DNA from 4 places in the Peribacillus sp. NPDC060253 genome. Region 2 is predicted to be linked to each of the others. Evidence: riboswitches for the same ligand, from Rfam matches in the RefSeq annotation. Region 2 holds a riboswitch; each other region holds the start of a gene.
The links. A riboswitch is a leader RNA that binds a small molecule or an ion and turns the genes downstream of it on or off. The one in region 2 is predicted to bind S-adenosylmethionine.
Positions count from the first base shown of each region.

Region 1 (4,966 bases), on a different contig from region 2:
TTTTATCATAGATAAAAAAGGAGTGCAATGTATAATATTTCTATAATAATATGAACTTGTCTTTTCCTTAAATCGTTTTAGAAGCCAAGGAGACGATATTCGTCGCTTTTTCAATTGCCTGCTCTAAATCTTCAATTAAATCCTCAACATTTTCTATCCCAATGGATAGTCGGACTTGATCAGCACTCACACCCGCTTTCGCCAGACCTGCCTCATTCAATTGTTGATGGGTCGTACTGGCGGGATGGATGATTAAACTCTTAGCATCCCCAACATTCGCTACATGGGACCATAATTCAACCGAATTGATAAGTTTTGCTCCGGCCTCACGGTCACCTTGTATTCCGAAGGTCACAACCGCTCCAGCTCCCTTAGGCAAGTATTTATCTGCAAGGGCTTTATCCGGATGATCCTCATTAGCAGGATATGAAACCCAGGTCACAGCCGGTTGATTTCTCAAATATTGAATGACAGACTTGGTGTTCGAGATATGCTCTTTCATTCTTACATGCAGCGTTTCAAGTCCAAGCGTAAACTGAAATGCACTTTGGGCACTTAACGAAGGGCCTAAATCACGAAGTAATTGCACACGGGCTTTTGTAATAAAAGCAGCGGGTCCAACTGCCTCCGAGTACACGAGACCATCGTAGCTTGGATCAGGCTCGGTAAAGCCAGGGTAGTTTGGCGAGTTCCAGTCGAACTTCCCTCCGTCCACAATGACACCGCCTAATGTCGTTCCATTACCCAATAGCCATTTTGTAGCAGAGTGGATGACAATATCCGCTCCAAAATCAATGGGTCTGCAAAGATATGGTGTAGCGAAGGTATTATCGATAATTAAAGGTATGCCGGCATCGTGGGCGATATCCGCTACTGCTTCGATATCTAAAACCCTCAAGCTTGGATTTCCAATTGTTTCAGCAAATATGGCTTTTGTTTTTGGCGTAATCGCCCTTTTAAAATTTTCAGGGTCATCAGGGGAGACGAATTTCACTTTAATCCCATATTTAGGGAGAGTATTTTCAAAAAGATTATACGTACCACCATACAATGTAGAGGCTGAAACAATCTCATCCCCTGCACCGGCAATATTTAAGATTGACAGGGAAATGGCCGCCATTCCGCTTGCTGTTGCCAATCCGCCGATCCCGCCTTCCAATAAGGCCATTCTTTCCTCGAAAACGCTGACCGTGGGGTTATGGAGTCGAGAATAGATATAGCCATTCTCCTTTAAGCCAAATAAATTCGCTGCATGGTCGGTGTCTTTGAACAAGTATGCATTGCTTTGGTAAATAGGAACTGCACGGGCACCTGTTTCATCAGCTTGCAGACCACCATGAACACTCAATGTTTCGAAACGCAACTTTTTCTCTGACATAGGCTTTCTCCTCTTCTTCTATCGATTTAGTTGGAATTATAATAAAACCGGGAAATCCATTGAATAACAAAAAAACCACTTCCACAAGAAGAGGTTTTCATACACACCTCATCTTCCAGAGCCAACACTCTGCTGGAATTAGCACCGTATATAAATTTATACCGGTTGCCGGGCTTCGTCGGGCCAGTCCCTCCGCCACTCTTGATAAGAACTATTAAATTCAGCAGTTACTTTCTTAATTCAAAATATAGCATTTTACATTTATCCAGTCAATGAATAGTTAGAATATTCTTTGTTTTATTTAGATTTTGGCCCTTACCTATACAAAGCTAAAAAACCAACCCGTAACTGGTTGGTTTCTTAGCTAATTTCCTTAAGCAATCCATACAAATAAGGAACGGATTGAAAGGCATATATTTTTTTGTACAGCTTTCCTTCTTTGAAAAGCAATAAACAAGGGACGCTTTCAATTTCATACGATTCCGCAAATGCTTGAACATAATTCATGTTCATTTTGCCTGCCTTAAAATCCGGGAAAAGTTCCAATGAAATCGTCAGCATCTTGGAAGCCACCTGACAGGTACCACATAAAGGCGTATATAAATATAAGCAAAAGGTTTCCCCTTTTTCAACAGCAAGCTGACACTCTTCTTCTTTCCATTCCCGCATCAATTAGTCGTTCACCCTTTGACTTAAATATTTCATTTTCACATTCATATTGGCAGATAAAAGGACAGTTGCGATATGATGTTCGGGCGAGCTTTCCACTTCCTTGTACATTTTATTAATGTACAAGTGGTTCGCTTCCGGCATTTCCCTCCGGAATTGCTTCCGCAGCTTTTCTCCTGATTCATCTGCGTCAAAAAGGAGATAGACATCACGATCCATTAATTCATCAACAAATTCATCTAGCTTAGTTAATGATATGGTTCCATTCGTACATCTTATTTCCACATCTTCATTTAAAACGGAGGCAACTTTTCTTCTATCGGAACTGCCTTCTACAATGATCACTTTATCGAATTCGCCGCATTCCATGTCATCACTCCATCTCACGAATTATGTGCGCAACTGCCATATCCAAAATGAAAAAGAGAGCAGGCCATTATCTGGCCCCCTCTACTTCGCTTTAACCGTTAATCAAGCTCTCATATTCTTCAGCGCTCATCAGGTTTTCAATATCACTGCTATTTGCTGGTTCCAGCACGATCATCCATGCTTTTTCAAAAGGAGATTCATTCACATACTCAGGGTTGTCACTTAAATCATCGTTCACTTCAACAACCTTGCCACTGATTGGAGCATAAAGCTCAGAAACGGTTTTAACGGATTCAACACTTCCAAATGGCTCGTTCGCTTTCAATTCATCCCCGACCTCTGGAAGCTCGACGAAAACGATGTCCCCAAGTTCGGACTGGGCAAAAGCTGTTATTCCGATGCGGACTGTTCCATCTTCCGTTTTGACCCATTCATGTTCTTTAGTGTAACGAAGTTCTTTTGGCGTTGTCATTATTAATTCCCTCCATATGTACATCTTGTTTTATCTATTACATTATAAGGTAGAACTTTGTTTTAAGTAAGAAATTAACCAAATATTTTGTGTAATTTTAGTTCCAAGCCTGTTCGAATTGCTCTTCTTTGAAACCCACTGTCACTTTAGTGCCATCCGTTACAATCGGTCTTTTTAGCAGCATGCCATCAGTGGACAATATATCAAGCATCTCTGTTTCAGAAGCTTCTTTCAGCTTATCCTTTAACCCGAGCTCCCGATATTTTTGACCGCTAGTATTGAAAAACTTCTTCAACTCTAATCCGCTGTTTTTATAAAGTTGTTCGATTTCAGTTCGAGAAGGTGGATTTTCCGCTATATGGATCGCTTCATATTGCAGTTCATGACTATCCAACCACTTCTTCGCATTACGGCATGTGCCGCATTTTGGGTACCAATATAATGTTAATCCCATCATTTCACCACCTACCAATAGAATACCCGTTTTCACCACGCAATACAACGAAATGTCCTTTGATTTTCCAACGTGATTTCATCAAAGCAAAGGGAATGCCTATTACGGGCATTCCCTTTTAAGATTTCAATTTATTTCTTAAAGTGCGTATTTTTCCGTTTCGATAACCTTAACTGAAGCTTCACGTTTTTTCGCAATGACATTGATTGGATTGTGTCTTGTCAGCTTGCGAAGCGAAGAAAGCATGATGCGAAGAGTATCGCCTGTTTCTACGGCAATTAACGTTTCCTTTGCATGCTGCTCTATTTCATTGAAAGCTTCTTGAACGAAAATTTCAGTGTAAAGGACTTTTTGTTTGTTCTTCTCCAGCCCGGTGGCCGCAATGGCTTTTTCCGTACGTAATACCACCGATTCTGCAGCATATGCAAGAGATGCTATATCAGCAATGTTGGAGAGGATTTCTTGTTCCTGATCAAGTCTTGTTCCGTATTTCTGTGCAGCAAGACCAGCTGCCAAAATACCGATTTTCTTGGCGTTTCTAACAAGCATTTTTTCTTGTGCCAATGGCTCATCGCCAGGTTCCTCCGGCATCATCATCATTAATTCCTCTTGCAGGCCTTGAGCTTTTTGAAGAAGCGGCAATTCTCCTTTAAGTGCTTTTTTCAGGAAAGTTCCCGGGACAAGCAAGCGATTGATTTCATTTGTGCCTTCAAAAATTCGGTTAATACGGGAATCACGATAGGCTTTCTCAATTTCATATTCCTGCATGAAACCATAACCGCCATGAAGCTGCACGCCTTCGTCCGTTACGTAATCCAATACTTCAGATGCAAAGAATTTATTCAAAGAACACTCTATTGCATATTCAGCGATTGCTGCTGCCATTGATTTACCATCTTTCACTTGTTCATCCGTCAACTTGCTTTGTCTTTGATCATAAAGACCAACGGTACGGTATACTGAGCTTTCTGCTGCATAGATTTTAGAAGCCATTGTTGCAAGTTTCTCTTTTGTCAAATTAAAATCAGAAATTTTTGTTTTGAACTGTTGGCGTTGATTTGTATAAGCGGCTGTAATTTCAAGAGCGCGTTTAGATCCGCCGACTGCACCAACACCTAATTTATAACGGCCAATATTCAAGATATTGAAAGCAATGACATGCCCTTTTCCGGCTACACCCAAAAGGTTTTCAATTGGTACATGAACATCCTCCAGGATCAATGTGCGTGTAGATGAGCTCTTAATGCCCATTTTCTTCTCTTCCGCACCAGTGGATACGCCCTTATATTCACGCTCAACAATGAAGGCTGAGAATTGTTCGCCGTTGATTTTAGCGTATACACAGAAGACATCTGCAAAACCGGCATTAGTTATCCATTGTTTTTCGCCATTTAAAATATAGTGTGTTCCTTCTGCATTCAATTTCGCTGTTGTTTTTGCTCCTAAAGCATCCGATCCTGAGCTTGGCTCCGTTAAAGCATAAGCGGCAATTTTTTCACCTGTTGCCAGTAAGGGGAGGTATTTTTTCTTTTGTTCTTCATTGCCGAATAATACGATTGGCAAAGATCCGATCCCTACATGTGCACCATGCGTAATTCCGAAGCCGCCTGCAAGAGCCATTTTT
Region 1 is NZ_JBHXAS010000038.1:4,102-9,067, reverse strand. Features, by position in the region: gene ACFWE9_RS12165 (O-acetylhomoserine aminocarboxypropyltransferase/cysteine synthase family protein) at 68-1,378, opposite strand; SAM riboswitch class I at 1,484-1,589, opposite strand; gene ACFWE9_RS12160 (thioredoxin family protein) at 1,739-2,047, opposite strand; gene ACFWE9_RS12155 (toprim domain-containing protein) at 2,051-2,416, opposite strand; gene gcvH (glycine cleavage system protein GcvH) at 2,508-2,888, opposite strand; gene ACFWE9_RS12145 (arsenate reductase family protein) at 2,986-3,342, opposite strand; gene ACFWE9_RS12140 (acyl-CoA dehydrogenase family protein) at 3,481-4,966, opposite strand, start outside.
Region 1: it holds a riboswitch for S-adenosylmethionine, as region 2 does, so the genes downstream of both, ACFWE9_RS12165 (O-acetylhomoserine aminocarboxypropyltransferase/cysteine synthase family protein) here and ACFWE9_RS06095 (Fur-regulated basic protein FbpA) in region 2, are expected to answer to the same signal.

Region 2 (4,966 bases):
CTTTGAGTTTTTCGATATAGAACGGCAGCCAAAAGTGCACCGATCATGCTGCCCGGAAAGGCGAAAATTGAACCGGTACCAGATATGTTTCTAATGATGGAAACTAAAAAAGCTTGTGTTACAGCATAAGCAGGTCCCAATAAAACGGCTGTCATGACATTTGCGAGATGCTGAATAGGAAAGATTTTTGCAAATCCGGCAGGGATGTATATAAAGGAACTGCTTAGAGTCGTGATGGCCGTGATCATGGCGGTCAGCGTCATTTTCTTGATTGGATTCATCATCATGTTAACGACCTACAGTGGCCAATCCTGCTCGTTTTGAACCATTTCCCAAAATAAATATTCATAGCGGGAAGTCACCAAAAAGTGCTTTTCTAATCTAAGAAGTTCATTTTCAGGCATGCCTTCGATTAATTCTTCCAACAAAGCAATCAGCCACTTGTGTGCTTCACCGAATTCAGGAGATGAATAGGATTTAATCCAATCGGCATAACGATTATTATCCAATGCTTCACCATTTTGTGCTTTTAATTTCAAACCGATTTCATAATAATCCCAAGCACATGGTAGGAGACAGGCGATCAGGTCTGCCAAAGTCCCATGCTGCGCGGCATTTAGCATGTAACCTGTATAGGCTAGCGTGGTTGGAGTTGGTTCTGTATTTTCTAATTCCTTTGAACTGATACCGAATTCCAAAGCATATTGTCGATGGATGTCCATTTCCACTTGAAGGGTTTCATTCAAGATACTCGCAAACTTTGCCATGGTTTCGACATTATGAGCTTTAATGACACCTAAGGCAAAGAGCTTGGAATAATCCATGAGATAGATATAGTCCTGCTTCAAGTAATAGGCAAATTTCTTTTCAGGAAGAGTGCCGTTGCCAATTGCCTGGACAAAAGGATGTGAATGGTTCCTTTTCCAAATTCCTTTTGCACGTTCGTGAAGTCTATCACTGAAGGTTCCTAATTTAGTATTCTCCATTGTTCATCCTCCTTTAGAATGGTCCCCTTTGCTTTAATCCAATAAAAAAACCCGCTCCTGAATAACGGAACGGGGTAGATGGATAAAGTCAGTGTACGGACGATATCATCCACTTCCCTCCGCCGGTATGAGCCGGTTCAGGTTCAAAGGGTCCGGAACAATTTCCATCTCAGTCTTAAAAAAGACTCCCCTAGTGGTGTGAATTGTATGTAATTACTGACATCATATCAGAAAGCGAAGAAAATGCAACCCGAATTTGCATGAAGAAACCATATATCGCCTTGAAATAAGGGAAAACAGGGCAATTGACTTTTGTTGATAATTGGGATAAAATCATGTCTACATCAATTATATATAAATAATTCTTATCCAGAGAGGTGGAGGGACTTGGCCCAACGAAACCTCGGCAGCAGACCCATTTTGGGAACTGTGCTACATCCAACAAGCTAACGCTTGGAAGATAAGAAGAGCCGTACGGACACTGCAGCCTCTTCTTGAATTAGAAGGGGCTTTTATTTTTGTGAAATAACGTTTAGTGACATAATAGAAAAGGTATATATAATTTGGTGATAATGAAATCTGTTACATTTTAGCTCAATTTGAAGCAGGCTCTAAGATGAATAAGAAAGGAGCCATTTACATGGCAGAATTAATTAAGAGGATCGAACAGAGGAAGACATTGCTGATAGAAGCGTTATTGGCAAATGGAGTATACAAAACCTCTGATGAAAGGCACCTTTATGATGCCCCGTTAAAAGTACTGGAAGATGAATATAAAATTGTTATAAATAGACCTAATAACGAGACACCTTCGGAATGGATGACATAGTAAACGATAGATTATCTTGGGATAAGGGATATTTGAAAGCATTCGCAGTGTAACAAGGGGTGAATGCTTTTTTATTTATGTCTATATAGAGGGATGTCACAAAAAATACATATATTAAGAAAAAAGTAGGCTTTTTGTCACATTTAACATACAAAATAACACATTTAAATTCCTAAAAATGGTTGATTTTAACTATAAGTTTCATTATAGTGATAAGTGTAAAAAAATTGAATTAATGGGAGGTGTGTATAGAATGCATTGTCGAAAGGTAACTGTTGAAAGAATAGAAGAGAAGAGACAGGAAATGATTAAATTGGCAGCAATTTATGGATTTACCAGTTTTCTAACTATTCAAGCAAGTCAAGAACTGGATACCCTGTTAAATGCATTAGCCAAGAAAAGAGAATCTGAATATTTCGCGCTTCAGAATGTTTATAAGCATTTTTAAACCCGCCGTTTGGGGTTAAGCTTCATAATAGACTCCTGCGTTTAAACTAAAAAAACTACTGCTGAAGGCAATAGCTTTTAAATAATTATATTTAAATATCGATACGTTTACCAAGAATGACCAAGTCCCGTTCAATGCCATCCAGCTCGGCAACTTGTGGTAAGTTTGCCCATTTTTCAAAACCAAATTTTGAAAAAAGCTTCAGGCTCGGTATATTGTGAGCAAATATGAAACCTAAAAGAGTCTTCACCCCTAATTTTGGGCTCACTTCTATTGCCTTTTGAATCGAAGTTCGTCCAATTCCTTTTCCCCGGAAATAATCATCAATATAAATGCTGATCTCTGCCGTAGAATTATAGGCGGGCCGACCATAGAAAGATTGAAAGCTCATCCATCCTGCAGTTTTTCCTTCTATAGTAATGATATACAGCGGTCGACTTTCTGAGTTATGATTCTCAAACCATTCAATCCTCGATTGTACGGAAACAGGTTCCGTATCTGCAGTAACCATTCTTGAAGCAATTGTGGAATTATATATTTCTACAATTTTTGGTAAATCCGACCGTTCTGCTTCCCTAAACTCTATGTACTCGTCCATCATTTAAACTCCTATCTATCATATATTTTCAATATCCGGAATAAAGAGTCATCATCTCACAAATTATGAAGGAAAGGTGAGCGAAACCTAATCCATTGAAAGTTTTATATTATCATACACTTTTTACTCTTTATCTGACAATTTTTTTTATTGTTAATAATGCAGATTTTTGGGTATTTAAAAAATGAAATACTTCATAGTGAATATGCAAAGGAGAAACACAAATGAAGAAAATGGCAGGTTTATTAATTATTGTACTAGGTATTTGTTTTGTTGCATATAAATTTCAAGCTTCCGAGTCGAAGGATGTGCAAAGGGTGATGGCTTTTGGAGATTCATTAACCTATGGAAAAGGTGATAAGGATGGGGAAGGCTATGTAGAGGGTCTGGAGGATGAATTGAATAATCCTGACTCCAAACAAAAAGTGACTTTTTGGAATTACGGTATAAAGGGACAGGAAACGGATGGTGTTATTAAACAGCTTGATGACTATCGCATTAACACGAAACTTGATAAAGCAAGTACTTTCATCGTTTATATTGGAACGAATGACTTTATCAATAGTAACGGTGGGAACTTGGAGAAAATAAGTGATTGTAAAATCGATAAGGGTAAACGGGAGTACATCAAGCACCTGAATAAAATTACCTCAACTCTAATGAAGGAAAACGATAAAGCGAATATACTAGTGGTAGGACTCTATAACCCATTTAAAGACAATCAAAAACTTGAAAAGCACATCCAGGACTATAACCAATCAATAAAGAGGATAGTGGAAAAGGATAAGAACATGATATACATTTCTACCAATGATCTTTTTGAAAATAAAAAGAAATCGGAGTATTTCAGTGATAAGATTCATCCGAATGAAAAAGGGTATCAGGTGATTACGAATCGGATTTTGGAAAGTTACGATTTCAAGTAATTCCATGCACAGAATTCTTTCTGTGTATTTGCCGCTTTTGCTAGTTCAATGATCCCCTCATCTGTATCAGTTTTTCCATTCACGATGTTATCACGAATTCAACCAGTAAATAAATGGATAGTTAGTGGAGGTTCAAAGGAATCTCCTTGTCACTGTGTTTTGGTTATTTCTTCAAATTTCAGTGATCCGCGCTAAGGCGCAAAAAAGTATTATTATTTTACACATTCATATATAACATGGAATAATTAATGCAGACTAACCATGCCTAGAAAAGGGGATGCTAAAATGAATGAAAATGAAAAAATCAGAGAAGAACTGTTAAATACTGTTACCGGACTATCGGATGAACAGCTGAACGCCCATCCAGAAGAAGGCCGCTGGAGCATTGTACAGGTATTGGATCATTTATATTTAATGGAGAGGGCCATAACAAAAAGCATTGCCGATAAATTGCAAAGCGATGAGAGGATTCCTGCTGGAGATAAACCGATCGAGCTCACTTTAAATCGCGAAGTGAAGGTACAGGCCCCGCCATATGTCATTCCGTCAGAGTCATTTCAAACTTTGAATGAGGTTAAGGATAAGTTATCTGACTCCCGTAAAGCATTTCTACATCTCGTTGACCATGCAAAAGAAAATGATCTCGAACAAAAGTCTTTTCCCCACCCGCTGTTTAAAGAATTAAGCTTGAAGCAATGGATTCCATTTGTGGGACTGCATGAAAAAAGACATTTAAAGCAAATAGAAGAATTGAAATCAAAGTTATAAAGGAAGAAAAACTCATCCGTCTTTGGTTGAGTTTTTCACTTTCAGACAGTTATTCGTAAAGGAAGGATCATTCAGTGAATGTTAAATGGTTAAGGGCCTGTCTTGTATTGGGGTTATTCGGATTGTTGTTGGGTCTCTTGATCAAGTTTATGCTGCCACCTGATCTAGATGATATCAAACTTACTGACGAGCTGCAGCCGATCGTTGCCGAAAAACAAGATGAACTCATTCAACAGGCTAATGCATTAGGCATCACGGTAATCATTACAGCAGGGTTCCGTTCTTTAGACGAGCAAAATGCACTCTATGAAAAAGGCCGTTTAACGAAGGGGAACATCGTAACGAATGCAAAAGGAGGGGAGTCGCTTCATAATTTCGGCTTGGCAATAGATTTTGCCCTCCTAAACAAAC
Region 2 is NZ_JBHXAS010000015.1:1,891-6,856, reverse strand. Features, by position in the region: gene thiW (energy coupling factor transporter S component ThiW) at 1-281, opposite strand, end outside; gene tenA (thiaminase II) at 297-986, opposite strand; TPP riboswitch at 1,084-1,188, opposite strand; SAM riboswitch class I at 1,349-1,453, shown strand; gene ACFWE9_RS06095 (Fur-regulated basic protein FbpA) at 1,603-1,815, shown strand; gene ACFWE9_RS06090 (aspartyl-phosphate phosphatase Spo0E family protein) at 2,069-2,263, shown strand; gene ACFWE9_RS06085 (GNAT family N-acetyltransferase) at 2,355-2,861, opposite strand; gene ACFWE9_RS06080 (DUF459 domain-containing protein) at 3,086-3,787, shown strand; gene ACFWE9_RS06075 (DinB family protein) at 4,049-4,555, shown strand; gene ACFWE9_RS06070 (M15 family metallopeptidase) at 4,630-4,966, shown strand, end outside.

Region 3 (4,966 bases), on a different contig from region 2:
TGGACAGTCTTTTTACGTACGCGTAAATGTAACGCTTCCTTACAAGGATTTACGGTCCAGGCATTACTTCGATTGATTAAACCTATGTAGCAACAGCAAAGGAACCTCTATGGCAGACACACCATAAGAGGATTAACTATGAATCTACCAAAGTTCAATACTGATACTTGTGGGTTTTTGGTTTATAATAACAACCATCTAGTCTTTTGAGGGGTGATCTTATGAATGAATATAATGTTACGGTCAGGAATGGCAGTACCTTAATTTTGTCAGAAATCATTAAAGCTGAAGATGAAAGAGAAGTCCTTGGCACTCTTTTGATTTCCAGTGAATTATTTAATCAACCATTTACCGACATCAGGATTTTAGAACGCTGATTTGTGCCTGCCCGTTCCATTTGTTACACTGTAATAAATCTTAATACGGTAGGCGATATTATGTGTGGACGTTTCACCCTTTTCACTGACATTGAAGAAATAAAAGAACGGTTTGATATCCAAGGATCATTTGATGAGGAATACCAATACAGCTATAATATTGCACCTTCCCACTCCGTGCTCTCCGTCATTAATGACGGAACTAGGAATCGACTTGGATATCTTCGGTGGGGGCTCATTCCTTTTTGGGCAAAAGACGAAAAAGTGGGCTACAAAATGATCAATGCCAGGGCGGAAACCATTGCTGAGAAGGCAAGCTTCAAGAATGCGTATAAGAAGAAACGATGCCTGATAGTCGCTGACTCTTTTTATGAATGGAAGAAGACACCAGAGCGAAAAATACCGATGCGAATAAAACTTAAGACTCATGCTCCATTTGGAATGGCCGGTCTTTGGGAATTCTGGAAATCTCCCGAAGGCATCAGTATATATTCATGCTCCGTTATAACAACCGTTCCTAATGAGCTAATGTCCAGGATTCATGATCGTATGCCTGTCATCCTTAAACCGGAAGATGAAAAAGATTGGTTGAATCCATCCATTAATGATCCTGCCTATCTGCAGCAATATTTAAAGTCATTCGATTCGGAACAGATGGAAGCATTTGAAGTATCGACTGATGTGAACTCGACTAAAAATAATTCACCTACCCTAATACAAAAAAATTGCTGAGAGGTCTTTAGACCTCTTTTTTATATTCGTTCCTTCCCAATAAATGGCGATATTAGGGGGTGTAATGTTAATAAAACTTATTTACTGCACTTATAAAAATCCCTTTTTAATCATGTGGAATAATTTTAACTTAACCTTGCGATAATAAACAAAATGCTGTACTCTTATATTTGCTTTTCAATTTGACATTCGATGTCACTTTCAGAAAGTGGACTCATCTAAACTTAGAGTGGTTTCGGCAAGTTTCCAGCCTGCTGCTTTTCTGAGGACTTCGTGACATTTGATATTATTTTCACTATATAATGTAGATCTTCTTATCAAGAGAGACGGAGGGACTGGCCCGAAGATGTCTCGGCAGCAGACTTAATAGGAGTGCTGTGCCAAATCCAGCAGGCAGATTCTAGCCTGAAAGATAAGGAGGGTGTTTTTTATAAATTAAAAGACCTCTTCTTGTTTTTAATAGAAGGGGTCTTTTTTTGCTTACAGTTTTTTTAGCATTCTTCCATGACTGGGATATTATCATCTTTTAATAGGGGATATTTGCGAAAACTGTTAAAAGAATAAGAGCTGTGACACATGTCATGGGAAAAATAAAAAGAGGTGTTCATCATGAGTACAAACAATAAAGGGAATCCATGGGCGTTGATCCCATTTGTCGTGTTTTTAATTTTATTTATAGGTTCAGGGGTCATTACAAAAGATTTTTATTCATTTCCTGTGATTGTAGCGATTTCAATTGCATCAGCCGCCGCACTGGCAATGAATCGAAAAGAGTCTTTCAATGAAAAGGTCGAAATTTTTTGTAAAGGTGCCGGGGACTCCAATATTATGTTAATGGTTATCATTTTCCTTTTGGCCGGCGCTTTTTCAGAAGTTGCAAATGGCATGGGGGCAGTTGAATCAACGGTGAATCTTGCCCTTGCGGTTTTTCCGCAAAATCTTTTAATGATAGGGATTTTCATTATCGCATGTTTTATTTCTTTATCAATGGGGACAAGCATGGGAACGATTGTAGCGCTTGCACCTATAGGGGTGGGAATTAGTGAGCAAACTGATATTTCGCTTGCCCTTTCAATGGCCGCCGTTATCGGTGGTGCGATGTTTGGTGATAACCTATCCTTCATATCAGATACGACAATAGCGGCAGTTCGTACTCAGGGCACTAAAATGAAGGATAAGTTTAAAGTGAATTTTTTCATCGTGTTACCTGCTGCCATCATCACATGTGCCATCCTAGGAATTTTAACAATGGGAGAACAAGCCTCCATCTCCCAACATTCATATAATTGGGTGAAGATCCTTCCTTATCTTGGTGTTTTGATCACAGCATTGGCAGGTGTCAATGTGTTCCTGGTTCTTTCCACAGGAATTGTTTTTGCAGGTATGATCGGTATGGCGGATGGCAGTTATAAACTGTTGGATGTCATTCAAAAGACGGGAGTTGGGATGGCGGGAATGTATGAAATCTCTTTCCTGGCCATTTTAATTGCAGGAATGGTGTCTGTCATCAGACATAATGGCGGCATTGATTATCTTCTCCAAGTCGTGCTCCGAAATAGTAAATCAAAAAAAGGCGCTGAATTCAGCATTGCCGGGCTTGTTAGTTTGACTAACCTTTCAACGGCCAATAACACGATTTCAATAATTATTGCCGGACCTCTTGCCAAAAATATTGCTGAACAGTATGGGATTGATCCCCGTAAATCGGCGAGCCTGCTTGACGTTTTTGCCTGTTGTATCCAAGGGTTAATTCCATATGGGGCCCAGCTTCTGATAGCGGCGGGTGTAGCAAAGATTTCTCCGATTAGCATCTTGCCATATTCATATTACCCACTTTTAATTGGCGTTTGTGGAGTGATAGCAATCTTGATTGGTTTTCCACGATTTCAGGCGGGAGAAGATATAGCGAAGAAACGTACTTCTTAAAATGAGAATAAGCATGAAAATAAACCCTGAATCATTAGATTCAGGGTTTTACTTTGTAAGGTGTATGGAAACATTGGTGAAAAATAATTAAAAAGAGCGATGTCACCCTCGCTCTTCCATCAGTTTAAGTCTTATCACTGTTTAGGAATTCCGATTCATATTGATTAACCCAACGCATAATGGTTGTGTGAGCTAGTCGTTATGAATAGAAGACAACACCAACTAAACCAGAAAGAATAATGACATAGGCTGGGTGCCAGCGTAATTTCAATAGGGCAAATAACGATAATCCAAAAACGAGTAATAAGCTTATCGTATGCCATGAAAAGTTCAGGCCTATCAAATGATTGGAAAGTGCAAAGCTGATCGCTGCAAAGAGGATTAAACTAGTGACAACGGGTCTTAATCCATAAAACATCGATTGAATAACTGGATAATGATTCAATTTGCTGAAGAAGGTGGCTATAACGGTTACGAGTATAATGGCAGGAAGCAAGATTCCGAGAACGGATGATATGGCTCCTGCTAATCCAGCAGTCGAATAGCCTACAAGAATGGCACTATTGGTGGTGATTGGCCCGGGAGACATGCCGGAAATAGCGATTACATCGGTGAATTGTTGCGTCGTCATCCATCCGTGCTGTGAGAATTCCGATTCTATTACGGGAATCATGGCGTATCCGCCACCAAACGATACAAAGCCGATTATAAAGAAGGTGCTAAACAACTCCCACAAGTCCATCATTCTTAATCACACGCTTTCTTGAAAATTAGTTAGACCCTTTATTGATTTACCTATATGCCTGCACCCATGAAAGGTTCGAAATCAGTTTCTTCTTTCTTTTCTTTTCGGTCCAACTGGACTTCGTAACCTAATTTCCTTTTAATGGAGATAGACACAATACCCGCTATTGCTCCTGCTAATATAGCTAAAACAGGTTGAACGAAGAAAAGGGCAGGAAGACCAACTATTAAAATAATGAAAGTTGATTTGTCAACAATAGCTGTTTTTCCTATCTTGATAGCTGCGAAGGCGATGATGGCTACTATGGAAGCTCTAATCGATATGAATGCGGCTTCTATCTTCGGATTATCCTGAATGAAAAAATATAAAATGCCGAGAAGTAGTACAATTAAAAAGGTAGGTAATGAAACACCAATCATGGCTGCCATTGCGCCCTTCATTCCGGCAATTCGATGGCCGATAAAGGTGGCGGAGTTAATGGCGACAGCTCCCGGTACGGATTGAGATAAAGCAAAAACATCCGTAACTTCTTCACTTGTCAGCCATTTTCTCTTCTCCACTACTTCTTTTTCGATTAAGGGGATCATCGCAAACCCGCCTCCGAATGTCACAGGTGCCATTTTAAAAAAGGTCCAAAATAATTGGAACAGTGTTTTCCATTGTCCTTTCATTGACATACTCACTTCCTTTGCTGCTCTGTATAATTCTTATCATTAACATATCAAAGAAAAAGGAATGGGTAAATTGCAACAAAATCATCGGGTATAACAAAACGTTATACCCAGAAGCTTTATCCGTTTTATATAGAATTTCATTAAGGCCCACCTAATCAGGGGAAATAGCGTTGTTTTCTTATTTCACCATTTAGCTATATGATGCTATCATTTTATTAAACCATTAAAAGACAAGGAGGTCGGTTTCTTGAAAATAGAAAATCTAAGAATGTTTTGTTTAGTGGTGGATGAAGGAAGTATAAGCCAGGCAGCGAGGTTAAGCTTCTTATCTCAACCCGCAGCAACAAGACAGATTCATCAATTGGAGAATTTTTATAACACTTTGTTATTCGACCGTGAGGAAGGGAGGCTGAGAGTGACGGAAGCAGGAAAGTTGTTATACCCTTTTGCAAAAGCTATTGTAAATGACTTTAACCATTCAAAAGTAGTGATTCAGCAATCAACGGGCGAGT
Region 3 is NZ_JBHXAS010000159.1:1,428-6,393, reverse strand. Features, by position in the region: gene ACFWE9_RS24280 (hypothetical protein) at 222-377, shown strand; gene ACFWE9_RS24275 (SOS response-associated peptidase) at 438-1,109, shown strand; SAM riboswitch class I at 1,421-1,528, shown strand; gene ACFWE9_RS24270 (Na+/H+ antiporter NhaC family protein) at 1,719-3,035, shown strand; gene ACFWE9_RS24265 (chromate transporter) at 3,235-3,780, opposite strand; gene ACFWE9_RS24260 (chromate transporter) at 3,831-4,457, opposite strand; gene ACFWE9_RS24255 (LysR family transcriptional regulator) at 4,702-4,966, shown strand, end outside.
Region 3: it holds a riboswitch for S-adenosylmethionine, as region 2 does, so the genes downstream of both, ACFWE9_RS24270 (Na+/H+ antiporter NhaC family protein) here and ACFWE9_RS06095 (Fur-regulated basic protein FbpA) in region 2, are expected to answer to the same signal.

Region 4 (4,966 bases), on a different contig from region 2:
CCCGGTATAGGCAGAAGGAAGTGAGCAATACGAGGTCCAAGGTCACGGGCAGGGTTTATGGCGTAGCCTGTTGTTCCTCCAAGAGACATTCCGATAACAACAATCAATAAACCGACAGCAAATGGATTCAGACCTTCTGTAAACTTGCCGGCTCCAATAAATAATAAGCCAAGAACAAGGATGAATGTACCAATCATTTCACTTAAAAGATTTGAAAAAGTATGAGGGATAGCTGGTGAGGTTGAAAACACACCAAGCTTTGTACCTGGATCCTCCGTAGCTTTCCAGTGAGGCAAATAATGCAAAAATACTAGAGTCGCGCCTATAATCGCCCCTATCATTTGTGCCACGATATACCCTGGCACATCAGCCCAAGGAAAATCCCCATTGATAGCCAATGCTACTGTAACAGCCGGGTTTAAATGTGCTCCGCTTATGGAACCCACTGCAAAGACACCCATTGTAACAGCCAATCCCCATGCAATCGTGATGACAATCCAGCCAGCATCTTTGGCATAAGATCCCTTTAAGGAAGACCCCGCCCCGATACCTGCACCAAATAAAATTAAAATCATCGTGCCTACTACTTCTCCCCAAAATGGAGTCATACATGACCCTCCTCTTATAGAATGATGCCTTACCAACAAATAAAAGGAGATTCACAACAGAACTATCCTCAATAAATGAGTATGTCTGGTGTGAATCTCCTAATCTCCGTCACATGTATTAACTTGTAATTCAAAATATACTAGTTTATGAAAACGCTGTCAAATATTTTCTGAAATATTCATTCTTTTTTCTGTAATTTTTTTGACTTTTGACCCTATTAGACGATATCCCATAATTCAGTTTTGGACGTGGTGATTGCGGACGCTCCCGCTTCAAGGGCATTCAGGACTTCATCCGAAGTCCGTATGAGACCACCTGCAAAAACGGGAGTTTGTAATCGTTCTTTCACTTCTTTTATCATCCATGGCATTGCCCCCGGCAATACTTCGATATAATCCGGCTTCGTTTTCTGTACCAGCTTATAACTTTTCTCCAGCGCATGTGAGTCTATTAAAAAGATCCGCTGGATGGCAATGACTCCCTTTTGCTTCGCTTTCAAAATAACGCTTGATTTTGTCGAAATCAGCCCATATGGGTGATACTCCTGACAAATGAATTCTGTCGCGTATTCATCACTTCTTATGCCATGGATTAAATCAACATGATAAATCATTTTCTTATTATGCTGCTTGGCCATTATACTCACATTTTTCAATTGGGAAATATGCAAGTCAAGAAACACACCAATTTCATAGGAACTATCTAGAAATCTTTCAAAATCCTTCATGCTTGCCGAGGCAGGCAATATCTTCTGCTCCATGCATTTTCCCCCTTATGTCCCGGAAAAACTCTAAACTTTAAGTTTTTTAGTATATTTTAAAGTGCTTGATTTATCAAACACATTTTTTATTAATGAAGAATCAATTGTCACCATATCCTTACACTAACATACCTGGACCCCAAATACAGTAAGGGTAAGAATGTATGGAAAATCCCCCTTAAGATGATTCATCATAAAGAGATTTTCATTTTCATTGCACCTTCGACAAGCTCATACGATTTAATGGTGCCCACGGGGATTTTTCTCACGATGTTCCAAGCATCCACATTCATTTTGATCATTCTATTTTCAAATTCAAAAAATGGCGGTCTGTTAAATATCTTATGATTAATGAAATTTCTATCAATAGGTTTCATTTCCACTAATTCAAATGAAATCGTTCTTTTATCAACGTGAACCGGTTTTATTGTTATCCGGAAAGATACATTTTTCTTAAACATCATTTTTTTCACTTCCGTCGTTCCCCAAAGCACTATATGCTTTGGCGTGATCTCGACTTTAATATTCTGCTCATTAGATTTCATGTTTATAATTCTCTCTAGCATGGATGCACTTACCGTTATCGGTATACCATTCCCGAAAACATTAAAGTGATCGAATGTATTCATCCTGACTTCCCCCTCCGACTTTCAATATCCCCTCTCGCATGTGTGGGTTATAGCATATGCCAGGTTCACCAATGAGGTTAATCATCATGCAAGGCTACTATGAGTAATCGCTATATTCTAAATTTTCCGCCTCCACCCTTGACCTTTACCAATACTCCCTGTATAGTCATAGTTAATTTAATAGACAACTCTTATCCAGAGAGGTGGAGGGACTGGCCCTTTGATACCTCAGCAACAGACTTTTCATGTACTGTGCTAATTCCAGAAGTGTAAAAACTTGAAGATAAGAAGAGTAAATAGCTTTGTTGCCAACACCTCTTCTTATTTTTAAGAAGAGGTGTTTTATTTTATAAAAGGGAAGAAGGAATGCAACATGTCAATCACATTAACGAAAGCACCATTTAGAGCGGACCATGTCGGAAGTTTATTAAGACCAGATCGTTTACATATAGCTAGAAAGCAATTGAAGGAAGGTACCATTTCGGTGGAGCGACTTCGTGAAGTTGAAACGGAAGAAATCAAATTGATTGTCGATAAACAAATTGAAGTTGGATTAGAGGCCGTTACGGATGGGGAGTTCAGACGAACATGGTGGCACTTTGACTTCCTTGAACATTTAAATGGCATCGAGGGCTATGTTACTGAAAAAGGTCTTACATTCGATGGGGTTGAAACTGAGAGATATAACATTCGCAATACAGGAAAGGTTTCATTCAATCCTGAGCATCCCTTCATCCATGACTTTATTGAATTGAACAAAATAGTGGACGGACGTGCCGTTGCCAAACAAACCATTCCCAGTCCCAATCAATTGTTTGCTGTCGGTGTTCATAATGAAGACATCTATCCTGATATCGAGGACTATGCTAATGATGTCATTAAAGCGTATCAAGCTGCTTTGAAAGCCTTTTATGAAGCAGGTGTACGTTATCTTCAATTGGACGATGTATATATTGCCAGACTTTCAGCTCCAGATTTTCAGTTCAAAGATGGAAAATATTCAAGAGAACAATTAATCGATTTAGCACTGCGTGTTATTAATGGTGCATTGGAAGGAAAACCAGAGGATTTGGTCGTCACGACACACTTATGTCGTGGAAACTACCAGTCAACGTGGGCATTTGAAGGCAGTTATGCACGCATAGCCCCAACATTATTGGCCAAAGAAAAAGTAGATGGATTCTTCTTGGAATATGACGATAACCGCTCAGGGGATTTTAAACCATTGGAATACATTCCAAACGGAGGGGCCAGGATCGTTCTGGGAGTGGTCACTTCAAAAAATGGGGAAATTGAAGACAAGGAAGCTGTTAAGGTACGCATTAAAGAAGCCTCACAATTCGTTCCCCTCGAACAACTATGCTTAAGTCCGCAATGCGGATTCGCTTCCACCCATCATGGCAACAAGCTTACGGAAGAACAACAATGGGATAAGTTGAAATTCATCGTTGATGTAGCAAAAGAAGTTTGGGAATGATGACTCACCTTTAATAAAAGCTAGGCACCTTTCAATAAGGAAGCCTAGCTTTTTTTTAAAACAGTACAATAAAACGTTTCTCTGATCGGTATAGGCAGATTTGCTAAGCCCAAGGATTGTTGAAGAATTTACGGTGACAAAATCGATTTCCCTTCAAACAACATATCGTGAATATCCATTTTAACCAATAATATATCGGGCATCTGTATACAGTACATATGCCTTTTTTCATATACATTTTCGTTTATTATCATTGGCAGACCCTGCAGATTAATGAATCAGTATGTAAAATAGTTACTTACTATGTTGAGTTCACACAAAAAAAAGAACGAGCATCTTGCACGCCTTTTTTTACTTGCAGCTATCTTCATCATCCACTTTCTTTACAAATATATCATCCGTCACCCTATCTTCCAGCTTGTTCCTCAAGACCAATTGTGCGGCCTTCCCATCACTAGGCGATCCGTCTGAAAAATACATCGGAAATAAGGAGAAAAACAGTACATAGAAGGAAAAATATATGAATTGATACCAGATTACCGAGCTTTCCAAGATATTCTGATACACTAAGCTATATATGATCAACATACTGACTAAATTAAAGATAGAGCCCCCTAAATAAATAAGCATATTCGTCAATCGATTATCATGTATCAATCCCTTAAATTCGCAAGTACCATTCCAGAAATAATATTTTCTCACCTCTATGTTCCAAAAGGCAAAAAGTTTATTTCCACAACCAATCAAGATTTTCTTTTCAGATCCTCCAAAAATCGTCACAAAGAAGATATGCCCGCTCAAATGTATCAGCGTAACGATTGGCATAATCAAAAAAAAGGAAAAAAGAAATTTAATGATATCAGTGAGACCAAACATTTTTAATCCACCATCCTTATCAAAGAAATTTTCTTATGAACCTTTTTACAAGGATGATACTCTCATACCCTGTCTAAACTAGTTATAACTAGTAATTTTTCACAACAACGAATGGCTGACTTTCATCATGGATTTAAAAACCATTTAGCCATTTTCAAGCTTAATTCGTCCCTCCTCCCACTTAATTTGACATTCCTCACTTTAATTCGTCCTTTTTTCCACTTATTCCGGCCTACTAAATGTTGTCGCAGCATAGTTATTTACGTCGTTATTACGAGGGGCCAATTCATACAAAAACAAGGCTATCTCTCTCCAATATTGGAAATGCGATAGCCTTATTTGATCTTATTTTGTATTAAGGGGCCGAAGTATTTCTGCGTTGCTTTGTCCTGGCTTCAGTCCCGCATGTTTATATTCAGGGGTAAAAACTGATGTTTTGATCGGGCAGGCGATTTGCTTCTGGACATTTCCTTTTCCGTCAGGTACTTCGACGATCATTCCCCTATCCTTCAATTGGGGATGGTTGGTCGCTTCGGTAAAGGTCAGCACTGGTTCTGCGCATGCCTCGAAGTCAGAAAATATTTCCTGCCATTCATGGAAATCCTTTTCTAAGAA
Region 4 is NZ_JBHXAS010000026.1:18,065-23,030, forward strand. Features, by position in the region: gene ACFWE9_RS09425 (MIP/aquaporin family protein) at 1-608, opposite strand, end outside; gene ACFWE9_RS09430 (glycerol-3-phosphate responsive antiterminator) at 827-1,369, opposite strand; gene ACFWE9_RS09435 (hypothetical protein) at 1,561-1,998, opposite strand; SAM riboswitch class I at 2,187-2,288, shown strand; gene ACFWE9_RS09440 (5-methyltetrahydropteroyltriglutamate--homocysteine S-methyltransferase) at 2,372-3,475, shown strand; gene ACFWE9_RS09450 (hypothetical protein) at 3,827-4,351, opposite strand; gene ACFWE9_RS09455 (CaiB/BaiF CoA transferase family protein) at 4,697-4,966, opposite strand, start outside.
Region 4: it holds a riboswitch for S-adenosylmethionine, as region 2 does, so the genes downstream of both, ACFWE9_RS09440 (5-methyltetrahydropteroyltriglutamate--homocysteine S-methyltransferase) here and ACFWE9_RS06095 (Fur-regulated basic protein FbpA) in region 2, are expected to answer to the same signal.